Regions from separate parts of the Burkholderia sp. Bp8998 genome, predicted to be linked through region 2. Evidence: riboswitches for the same ligand, from Rfam matches in the RefSeq annotation. Region 2 holds a riboswitch; each other region holds the start of a gene.
What was found. Region 2 has a riboswitch for cobalamin ahead of DIE06_RS21130 (iron ABC transporter permease). Riboswitches for the same ligand answer to the same signal wherever they lie in the genome.
Positions count from the first base shown of each region.

Region 1: linked by a shared signal. The riboswitch ahead of cobG (precorrin-3B synthase) and the one ahead of DIE06_RS21130 (iron ABC transporter permease) in region 2 are both predicted to bind cobalamin.
Region 3: linked by a shared signal. The riboswitch ahead of DIE06_RS10480 (HoxN/HupN/NixA family nickel/cobalt transporter) and the one ahead of DIE06_RS21130 (iron ABC transporter permease) in region 2 are both predicted to bind cobalamin.

Region 1 is NZ_QTQF01000007.1:102,807-106,051, reverse strand. It holds gene DIE06_RS10400 (precorrin-8X methylmutase) at 1-116, opposite strand, end outside; gene cobG (precorrin-3B synthase) at 109-1,470, opposite strand; cobalamin riboswitch at 1,577-1,767, opposite strand; gene cbiE (precorrin-6y C5,15-methyltransferase (decarboxylating) subunit CbiE) at 1,984-3,219, shown strand; gene DIE06_RS10385 (cobalt-precorrin-5B (C(1))-methyltransferase) at 3,219-3,245, shown strand, end outside.
Region 2 is NZ_QTQF01000021.1:61,653-64,897, reverse strand. It holds RNA gene ssrS (6S RNA) at 1-92, opposite strand, end outside; gene DIE06_RS21140 (cell division protein ZapA) at 173-487, opposite strand; gene DIE06_RS21135 (ATPase) at 484-834, opposite strand; cobalamin riboswitch at 978-1,231, shown strand; gene DIE06_RS21130 (iron ABC transporter permease) at 1,661-2,659, shown strand; gene DIE06_RS21125 (ABC transporter ATP-binding protein) at 2,656-3,245, shown strand, end outside.
Region 3 is NZ_QTQF01000007.1:122,768-126,012, reverse strand. It holds gene DIE06_RS10490 (cobalamin biosynthesis protein) at 1-301, opposite strand, end outside; gene cobA (uroporphyrinogen-III C-methyltransferase) at 298-1,107, opposite strand; cobalamin riboswitch at 1,217-1,452, opposite strand; cobalamin riboswitch at 1,577-1,840, shown strand; gene DIE06_RS10480 (HoxN/HupN/NixA family nickel/cobalt transporter) at 2,024-3,082, shown strand; gene cobW (cobalamin biosynthesis protein CobW) at 3,108-3,245, shown strand, end outside.

The sequences.
Region 1 (3,245 bases), on a different contig from region 2:
ACGCGCACCGCGAGCTTCTCGAGATCGGGCGGAACCTGCGACAGGTCGGCCTCGGCGCGGATCGTCGCGAACGACTGGCGGTAGATTTCCTGCCCGTCGCGAATGTAGTCAAGCATCGGTGGTGTCCTGGCTGTGCCGCGCGCCCGTCAGTCGGGCCGCGGCCTGTTCAATCGTCAAATGGCGCGCGAGCGGGGCGCCGAGGCCCGCGGCGGCGTCGCGCCGGTAAAGGTCGTAGCGTGCGGGCGCAACCGCGACGAGCGTGTGCGTCGCGGGGTGCGGCAACGCACAATGGCGTTCGCAGCCGGTCAGGTGCACGTCGACCGGATGGCCGACGCGCGCGGCCAGCGCGAGCGCATCGCGTTTCGTATCGGCGCGCGACTTCGCGCAGCCCGCGCTGCCGGTGCACGCGACCAGCGCCGCCAGCGGGTCGGCTGTCGCGCACACGAGCCCGAGCGACGCGAGCGCGTCGAGCACGGCCGGCGCACGTTCGTGCCGCACGCCGTGCACGAAGATGCCTTGCCACGGGGTCATCGACAACGTGCCGTCGCCTTCTGCTTCGGCCAGTGCCGCGAGCCGGTTCAGTTGCGACGCGTCGAGCCGTCCGAGCACGAACTGCGCGCCGACGCTGCAGCGATCCGCGTCGCGCGACGGCCGTGCGCCGAAACGCAGCGCGGCATCCGCGTGCGTGCGCCGCCAGCCGGCCAGTGCCGGATCGGCTTCGAGCGGGAAGGGTACGTAATGCTGCGCGCGCTCGCGCAACGCGCGTGCGCCGCCGGTCGCGAGCCACGCACGCATCCGCGTGACGTCGGCCGGCGCAAGATCGAGGAACGCGAGCAGCAACGCGCGGACGAGCGCGACGGCCTGGTCCGGCGCCACGTCGAACGAAGCGGGCGGATCGCCGGGCGCGACCGGCGGACAGCCGGCCAGGCCCACGGCGATGCGAACCGCGCCGTCGCCGCGACGCCATGCGGCGAGCCAGATGTCGTGCGGATGATCGAGCGCCGCGACCGCTTCGCCGCCGTCGAGCTGAATCGAGAATTTCGGCGACACCTCGCCGCGGCGCGGCTCGTGCGTCAGCATGTCGAGCAGCGCAAGCGCGAGCGCGCGGCTGTCGAGCAGTGCGTCGGGATCGAGCCCCGCGAGCGGGCTGAGCATCAGGTTGCGGACGTCGTCGCTCGCGGCGAGCGCGGCCCGGTCCTCCGCGGCATCGCCGGCGCCCGCACGCGGGCCCAGGCCCGCGTCGAGCAATGCGTTGGCCAGCGTATCGGCCATGCCGTCGCGGATGCCGCGCAACTGGAGATTCGCGCGATTGGTCGCGTCGATCGCGCCGGAGCCGCAGGCGCGCGCGGCGGCGGCAATCGCGCACGCCTGCCGCGCGTCGAGCCGGCCGCCCGGCAGCTTGATCCGGCACAGCCCGCCGTCGGCGGCCGCGACGACGCGCATGAGCCCCGGGCAGGCCGACGGGCGCATGACGGACGACGCAGGAATCGAAACGGGGACGGAACTCAACGGGATACCGGGGCAGTGTCGCGCCGCGGCCAACGCATCGGTACACCCCGCCCGACGCCGACTGGCACGCACGCACTTTCAGGCCGGCAGGTCTCCTGGCTGACAGGTCGGCGCCTGCTCCCGGCCTTCCCGGTGAAACCAGTGGCATGAGGGGAGATCGGCTCGCTGTCTACAGTTGCGGGGGCAGCCACAGCGGCGCGCGGCGCGCCCTGTGTTCCCTCTTCGGCCCCGAAGGGCACCGGCGAACGAACGGCCGTAGCATACCCGATTTCACCGGCGCTTCGCGACCGCCGGGCGGGCGCCGTGGCCGATGCCAAATGCGGCCGACCACGCGGCCCGGCGTCGGCGGCCCCGCAGATGAAACCCGCGGTGGAACACGGTACCATGCCGACTTTCGCAATGCGGACGGCCGCACCGGCGCCTTTACGGCCGCCGAGCAGCGACTCGATGGAATCGGACGATGGGGAAGGGAGCATGACGGCGTGGCTGACGGTAGTGGGCATCGGCGACGACGGCTACGCGGGGCTCGGGCGCAGTGCGCGGCGCGCGCTGCTCGAGGCAACGCGGGTCGTCGGTGCGAAGCGGCACCTCGACATGCTGCCCGCGCGGCTGCCGGCCGAACGCGCGGCGTGGCCGTCGCCGTTCGACCTGTCGGGCCTGCTCGCGCAGCGCGGTTCGCCCGTCTGCGTGCTGGCGAGCGGCGACCCGATGCTGTTCGGCGTCGGCGCGACGCTCGCGCGCGAACTGTCCCCCGACGAATGGCGCGTGCTGCCCGCACCGTCGTCGCTGTCGCTGGCGGCCGCGCGGCTCGGCTGGGCGTTGCAGGGCGTCGGGGCGGTGTCGCTCGTCGGCCGGCCGCTCGCGACGCTCGCGCGCCACCTGCTGCCGGGCCGGCGCCTGTTCGTGCTGAGCGCCGACGGCCGCACGCCGGCCGCGGTCGCCGCCGAGCTCGTCGCGCGTGGCTTCGGGCCGACGCGCATCAGCGTGTTCGAACATCTCGGCGGCCCGCTCGAGCGGCGCATCGACGGCCTCGCGCAAGACTGGCACGTCGACGAGACCGCCGCGCTCAATCTCGTCGCGCTCGACTGCCAGGCCGGCCCCGATGCGCCGCGCCGCGCGCTCACGCCCGGCCTGCCCGACGACGCGTACCGCCACGACGGCCAGCTCACCAAGCGCGACATGCGCGCGCTGACGCTCGGGCGCCTCGCGCCCGCGCCCGGCGAACTGCTGTGGGACGTCGGCGCGGGCAGCGGCTCGATCGGCATCGAGTGGATGCGTGCGCATCCGTCGTGCCAGGCGATCGCGATCGAGTCGCACGCGGAGCGGCAGCGCTTCATCGAGCACAACCGCGACGTGCTCGGCGTGCCGGGCCTGCAACTCGTCGCGGGGCGCGCGCCCGATGCGCTCGCGGGGCTCGCCGCGCCCGACGCGATCTTCATCGGCGGCGGCGCGACCGCGCCGGGCGTGCTCGATGCGTGCTGGTCGGCGCTGAAACCCGGCGGCCGGCTCGTCGCGAACGCGGTCACGCTGCAGGGCGAGCTGGCGCTCGCCGCGTGGCGCGACGCGCACGGCGGCACGCTCACGCGCGTATCGCTCGCGCACGCCGAGCCGCTCGGCCGCTTCGACACGTGGCGGCAGCCGTTGCCCGTCACGCTGTATGACGTGCGCAAGCCCGATTCCACGGCAACGGACTTCGCGGACCCCGCGTGATGCGCGACGAAACCCCCGAACAACCC
Region 2 (3,245 bases):
GTGACGCGCGCGCCCGTGCTACAAATTTCCGCAACCGTGCACATGGCATTGGTTCAAGGAATATATGACCTTGGCGAACCAGGCAGGGAAGCTGACTGAACTGTGTTTCGTTGCGCCAATTTGACCACCGTTGATCGCCGAGATCAAGGGGAATCGACGCATCGATCAAACGTTACTGCGTCTCGTGCTGTGCGAGCACCGCGCCGAGCTGTTCGTTCATCTGGTGCATTGTACGACGGATTTCCTCCGCCGGAAATGCTTCACCGTGCCGCACGCTCGTTTGCAGCCGCAGCAATTCGGATGCGAGCGACAGCGCCGCCATTACCGCGATGCGATCGGTGCCGCGCACCGAGCTGTTCGCGCGGATCTTCGACATTTCGGCGTCGACGCGCGCGACGGCCTCGAGCAGCGCCGCTTCGGTTTCGGCCGAACAGGCGAGCCGATAGGGCTGACCGAGAATCGAGACTTCGATCTGCTTGGTGCTCATGCATGTTCTCCGTGGCTGGCCGCATCGTCGCTATCCGTGCGCGCCTGCGCATCCAGCAGGTCGAGCTGGTTGTCGGCTTGCTCCGCACTCTTCGTGCGCGGCAGCTTTTCGAGAATCGCGTTCAGTTTGACCTGGGCGTCGTCGATCTTTGCCGACAGCGTGTCGCGCTCGGCCGCGAGCGCATTGCGTTCGTCGCGCAGTTGCGCGAGTTCCGCACGGACCGTGTCCGCTTCCGCGCGCATTTGCGCGACCTGCTCCTCGAGCGCGAGCCGTTCCGAGTGATAGCGCTTGTTCAGCGAGATCAGACGGCCAATATTTTGAGATAAAGTTTCGAGTTCGTTGAGCATTTGCTGCGTCCTCTAAAGACCCAGCATTTTAGCGCGGAATAACGCGCATTCCGACATCTGTAACGTTTCCAGTCGTAACACCCCGGCTTCTTGCCGTGAATACGCGGGTCCAGTCGCTTTCTTGACGCTCGCGTGGCCCGCTCCTAAACTGGCGCCGCCTCGGTGCTCGCGCGTGTGTCGCGCGGTTAAACGGGAAGCAGGGCGCGCGCTCCGCCCGGAGATCGCCAACCTGCGCTGCCCCCGCAACGGTAAGCGGCCGCGTCGCATGACGCAGGCCGGCTCGGGCGCGTTTCGCGTACAGGTCGCACGCGGGCGCGGGCCACTGCGCACGACATGCGCGGGAAGGCGAGCCGGTACGCCGCCAGCCCGGATACCGGCCGAGGCGAGGAGCCTGTACGGCTTCATGACGCGTGGCCTGCGGGGAAGCGGGGCGCGCAGTGCTTCACGGGACTTGTTCGATGCTGACCCCAATCGTCCGCGCGGTGTTCGGCACACGCCGTGGCGTACCGCTTGCCGTCCTCGCGCAGACTGCGGCGGACGCCGATTCGTCCGGATCGGCGCCCACGCTCGCCGTCACGATGCCGATCGACCCGATGCGGCGCCTTCCACTATATTGCGCAGAACGCCGGCCGCACGGAGGGTGTGGCGCGATGGATCGCGGCCGCCACATGCCGGTATGGCCGGCGTACGGCGCAACGACACGTTCGACAAGGATAACGAGCTTGCATATGCCCATAACACGCCGGAGCGCGACACCTGTGCCGCGCTCGGCCGGCAACGACGGTCAGCGGAAGCGTCGCGCGTCATGCGCGATGCCGTGCGTCGCATGAGCGCCGCGCGTGCCATCGCGATCTGGACCGTGCTCGCGGCCGTGGTCGCGTTGCTGTTCGTCGCGTCGCTGTCGATCGGCAGCGTGCCGATGTCGCCGTGGCAGGCGCTCGCGTCGCTCGTGCCGCACGGCGGCGACGCGCTGTTCGCCGACATCGTGCGCACGCTGCGGCTGCCGCGTGCACTCGCGGGCTTCGCGTGCGGCGCGCTGCTCGCGCTGGCCGGTGCGCTGCTGCAGGTGCTGTTGCGCAATCCGCTCGCGGAGCCGTACGTGCTCGGCGTGTCCGGCGGCGCGGCCGGCATCGCGCTCGTCGCGATGATCGCGGGCGCCGCATGGTGGCTCGTCGATGCGGCCGCGTTCGCCGGCGCGCTCGTGTCGGTCGCGCTCGTGCTCGGGCTGGCTCGCCGCGAGCTGTGGCGCGGCGACTCACGCGATGCATCGCCGCGGCTGCTGCTCACGGGCGTCGTGATCGCGGCCGGGTGGGGCGCGCTCGTCACGCTGCTGCTGTCGCTCGCGCCCGATGCACGGCTGCGCGGCATCATCTTCTGGCTGACGGGCGACCTGAACGGCGTGACGGCGCCGTGGTTCGCATGGGGCGCGCTGCTGCTGGCCGCATGCGTCGCGCTGCCGGCCGCGCCGCAGCTCAACGTGCTGCTGCGTGGCGACGCGACCGCGCTCGCGCTCGGCGTGCCGGTCGCGCGGCTGCGCATGCGGATCTATCTCGTCGCGTCGCTGGCCGCCGCGGCCGCGGTGACGACGGCCGGCACGATCGGTTTCGTCGGCCTCGTCGTGCCGCACGCGCTGCGGCTCGCATTCGGCAACGACCAGCGCATGCTGCTGCCCGCCGCGATGCTCGCGGGCGGCGGCGGCGTGATGGCGGCCGACCTGCTCGCGCGCACCGCGATCGCGCCTGCGCAATTGCCGGTCGGCGTGATGACCGCGTTGATCGGCGTGCCGGTGTTCCTGTGGATGTTGCTGAGGAGACCGATGCGATGACGCATGCCGCTCTGCACTCCGCCGGCGACATGACCTGCGCGGTGGTCGACCTTACGCTGAAGGCTGGCGAACGGACGCTGCTCGATCGCTTCACGCAGGTGTTCCGGCCCGGCGAGATCTGGTGCGTCGCGGGACCGAACGGCGCAGGCAAGACGACGCTGCTCGCGACGCTCGCGGGCCTGCAGCGGCCGGCCGGCGGCGAGGTCGAGATCGACGGCCGGCCGCTCGCCGCGTGGCCGCCCGAACGGCTCGCACGGCGCCGCGCACTGATGCCGCAACAATTGCACGACGCGTTCAGTGCGACGGTATTCGACACGGTGCTGCTCAACCGCTTTCCGTATCTCGGCGGCTGGGGCTGGGAGCGCGATGGAGACCGCGCGGCCGCGCGTGACGCGCTCGCGACGTTCGGGCTGAGCGCGCTCGCGTCGCGCGACGTGCTGTCGCTGTCGGGCGGCGAGCGGCAGCGCGTCGCGCTGGCCGCGACGCTGTGTCAGGACGCGCCGCTGATGCTGCTCGACGAACCGCTCGCCCATCTCGACCTGCACCACCAGATCGATGGCCTGACCGCGCTGAGCGCGTGGCTCGA
Region 3 (3,245 bases), on a different contig from region 2:
CGAGCCGCGCGCACGGCTCGGCCACGCCCGCGACGCCGAAACGCGCGAGGGCGGCAGCCGACGGGCCGCTCAATGCCGGTTCGGGACACTGCGCGAGCTGCGCTGCGTCGAACGCAACCAGCGGCCAGCCGCGGCGCGCGCACAGCGTGCGCAGCGGCCGGGCATGCGCCTTGTCGGCGAGCGTCGCGACGACGGCCGGCTCGGCGCCCGGGTAGTGCGCCAGCGCCGCGCGGATCGCGGCATCGAGTTGCGCGGCCGTCACGCCGGCGCGGAAACCGACGCCGAGCGCGACGCGCATCATGCGCGGCCGCCGAGCGCCGCGCGCACCGCCGGATCGTCGGCGAGTGCCGCGACGCGGCCGATCACGACGATCGCGGGCGAACCGATACCGGTCGCGCCCACGCGTTCGACGACCGTGTCGAGCGTCGCGAGCACGTGCCGCTGCGCATCGCGCGTCGCGTTCTCGATCGCCGCGCACGGCGTGTCGCCGGGCACGCCGCCGTCACGCAGCGCGGCCACGATCGCGTCGAGCCGGCGTATGCCCATGTAGATCACGATCGTCATCCGCGTCGCGGCGAGCGCGCGCCAGTCGGGTTCGTCGGCGCCCGCGCCGTGGCCCGTGACGAAGATCACGCCCTGCGCGTCGCCGCGATGCGTGACCGGAATGCCGAGCGCGGCCGGGGCCGCGATCCCGGCCGTGATGCCGTTCACGACCTCGACCGGGAAACCCGCCGCACCGAGCGCGAGCAACTCCTCGCCGCCGCGGCCGAACACGAACGGATCGCCGCCCTTGAGCCGTGCGACGCTGCGGCCCGCGCGCAGGTGCGCGAGCATCGCGGCGACGATCGTTTGCTGCGGCGTCGACGCATGGCCGCCGCGCTTGCCGACATGCTCGATACGCGCGTCGGCGCGCGCATGGCGCAATACGTCGGGGTTCACGAGATCGTCGACGAGCAGCACGTCGGCCGCGGCGATCGCGCGCACGGCCTTCAGCGTCAGCAGATCGGCGTCGCCGGGGCCGGCGCCGACGAGCCAGGCGCGGCTCATCGGACGCGGCACGGCGCACACCGTGTCGTAGCGGTGGAAAGGGGACAGCGAGCGGCACATCGGCGGCCGGCGGACAGGCAAGGCATGACGGATCGGGCAAAGCCCGCGCGAGCGCGGGCGGAAAGCGCACCCCATCCGTCCCCCGCGGATCGGGCGTTCGGCGAGCAGCGGGCTCGCCCCTTGCGTCGGCCGGTATCCGGGCTGGCCGCTTGCCAGGCCGCAGCCTTCCCGCCCGCTGAAGGGCAGTGGCATCGCGGGCGGCCTGGGCGCGTGCGGGGGAACCGCGGCGCGCGGGCGGCGTACCGTTGCGGGGACAGCACAGGCCGGGCGGACCTCCGCCTCCTGTTTCCCGTTTAACTGCGTGCGCGGAATACGCATGCGAGCACCGAACGCGGCGCATACGATAGCACAGCGGTCGGCCCGCGCGAACCCGCCGTGCGGGCGCCGCGAGCGGCCCCCGCACGGTGCGCGGCCACGCCGAACGCGCCGCGGCGGCCCGTTCCGCCTTGACGCTCCCCGCACCGCCGCCTACACTCGCACGCGTTTCGGTGCTCGCGCGCGCTCCTCCGGCGCGCGCAGTTAAACGGGAAACAGGGAGCCTGCCTGCGCCGCAGTCGAGCCAACCTGTGCTGCCCCCGCAACGGTAAGCGAACGCGTCGCGCCCAGCGCGATGCAGCGCCGCTTCGCCGCATGCCTGCCGCATGCGGACGACCGCCACTGGATGCCGCGCATCCGGGAAGGCGAAGCGGCGTGTTCGTCAGCCCGGATACCGGCCGAAACGTTGGGGTTCAGCGCCGCGGGGAGGCGGCGCATCGTCCACGGCCGCCGTTCGCCGGACGCCCGAGCGTTGCCCGCTTCCTCCGCCGATCCGTCAACCGCTGCGCGCGGGCCGGGGCGAGGAACGGCCGGCGCCGCGCGCCGGGCCGACGACGGCCGTGTTGGCATTCATCATGTCGACCGTTCGCAAAGGAGCATCATGCTCGACTCGTTCTTCCGTCTGTTCAACGACAGCCCGTCCGGGCTGCGCGGCAAAATCATCGCGATCTATTCTTTGCTCGTCGCGTTCAACGCCGGCGCGTGGATCTGGGCATTCGTCGCGTTTCGCGACCAGCCCGTGCTGCTGGGTACCGCGCTGCTCGCCTACGTGTTCGGGCTGCGCCATGCGGTCGACGCCGACCATATCGCCGCGATCGACAATGTCACGCGCAAGCTGATGCAGGAGGGCCGTAGCCCGCTCGGCGCGGGCCTGTTCTTCTCGCTCGGCCACTCGACGGTGGTGATCGTGATGTCCGTGGCGGTCGCGCTGACCGCGGCATCGCTCGCGCGCTTCGAGAGCATGAAGACCTGGGGCGGCGTGATCAGCACGAGCGTGTCGGCATTCTTCCTGCTGGTGCTCGCAGCCGCCAACCTGCTGATCCTGATCTCCGTCTACCGGACGTTTCGCGCGGCCCGCCGCGGCGAGCCGATCGTCGACGCCGACCTCGACATGCTGATGAACCAGCGCGGCGTGCTGGCCCGCCTGTTCCGGCCTCTGTTCCGCCTCGTGTCGCGCAGCTGGCACCTGTATCCGGTCGGCTTCCTGTTCGGCTTCGGCTTCGATACCGCGACCGAAATCGCGCTGTTCGGCATCTCGGCCACGCAAGTGCAGGGCGGCCTGTCGTTCTGGTCGGTGATGGTGTTGCCGGTGCTGTTCACCGCCGGCATGACGCTCGTCGACACGACCGACGGCATCCTGATGATGGGCGCGTACCGCTGGGCATACGTGCGGCCGATCCGCAAGATCTACTACAACATGACGATCACGTTCGTGTCGGTGCTGGTTGCCGCGCTGATCGGCGGCATCGAGGTGCTCGCGCTGCTCGCGGATAAACTCTCGCTGCAGGGCCCGGTGTGGAATTTCTCGACGATGGTCGCCTCGCATTTCGGGATGCTCGGCTACGTCGTGATCGGCCTGTTCCTCGCGTGCTGGATCGTATCGGCCGCGATCTACCGCATCAAACGCTACGACGAGATCGACGTGACGCTCTCGGCCTGACTCCCTTTTCGACACAGGACCCACCATGACCCTACGCAAGCTTCCCGTCACGATCGTCACGGGCTTTCTCGGCAGCGGCAAGACCACGCTGATGCGCCACATCCTGCAGCACGCCGGAGGCCGCCGCATCGCGGTGATCGTCAACGAATTCGGCGAACTCGGC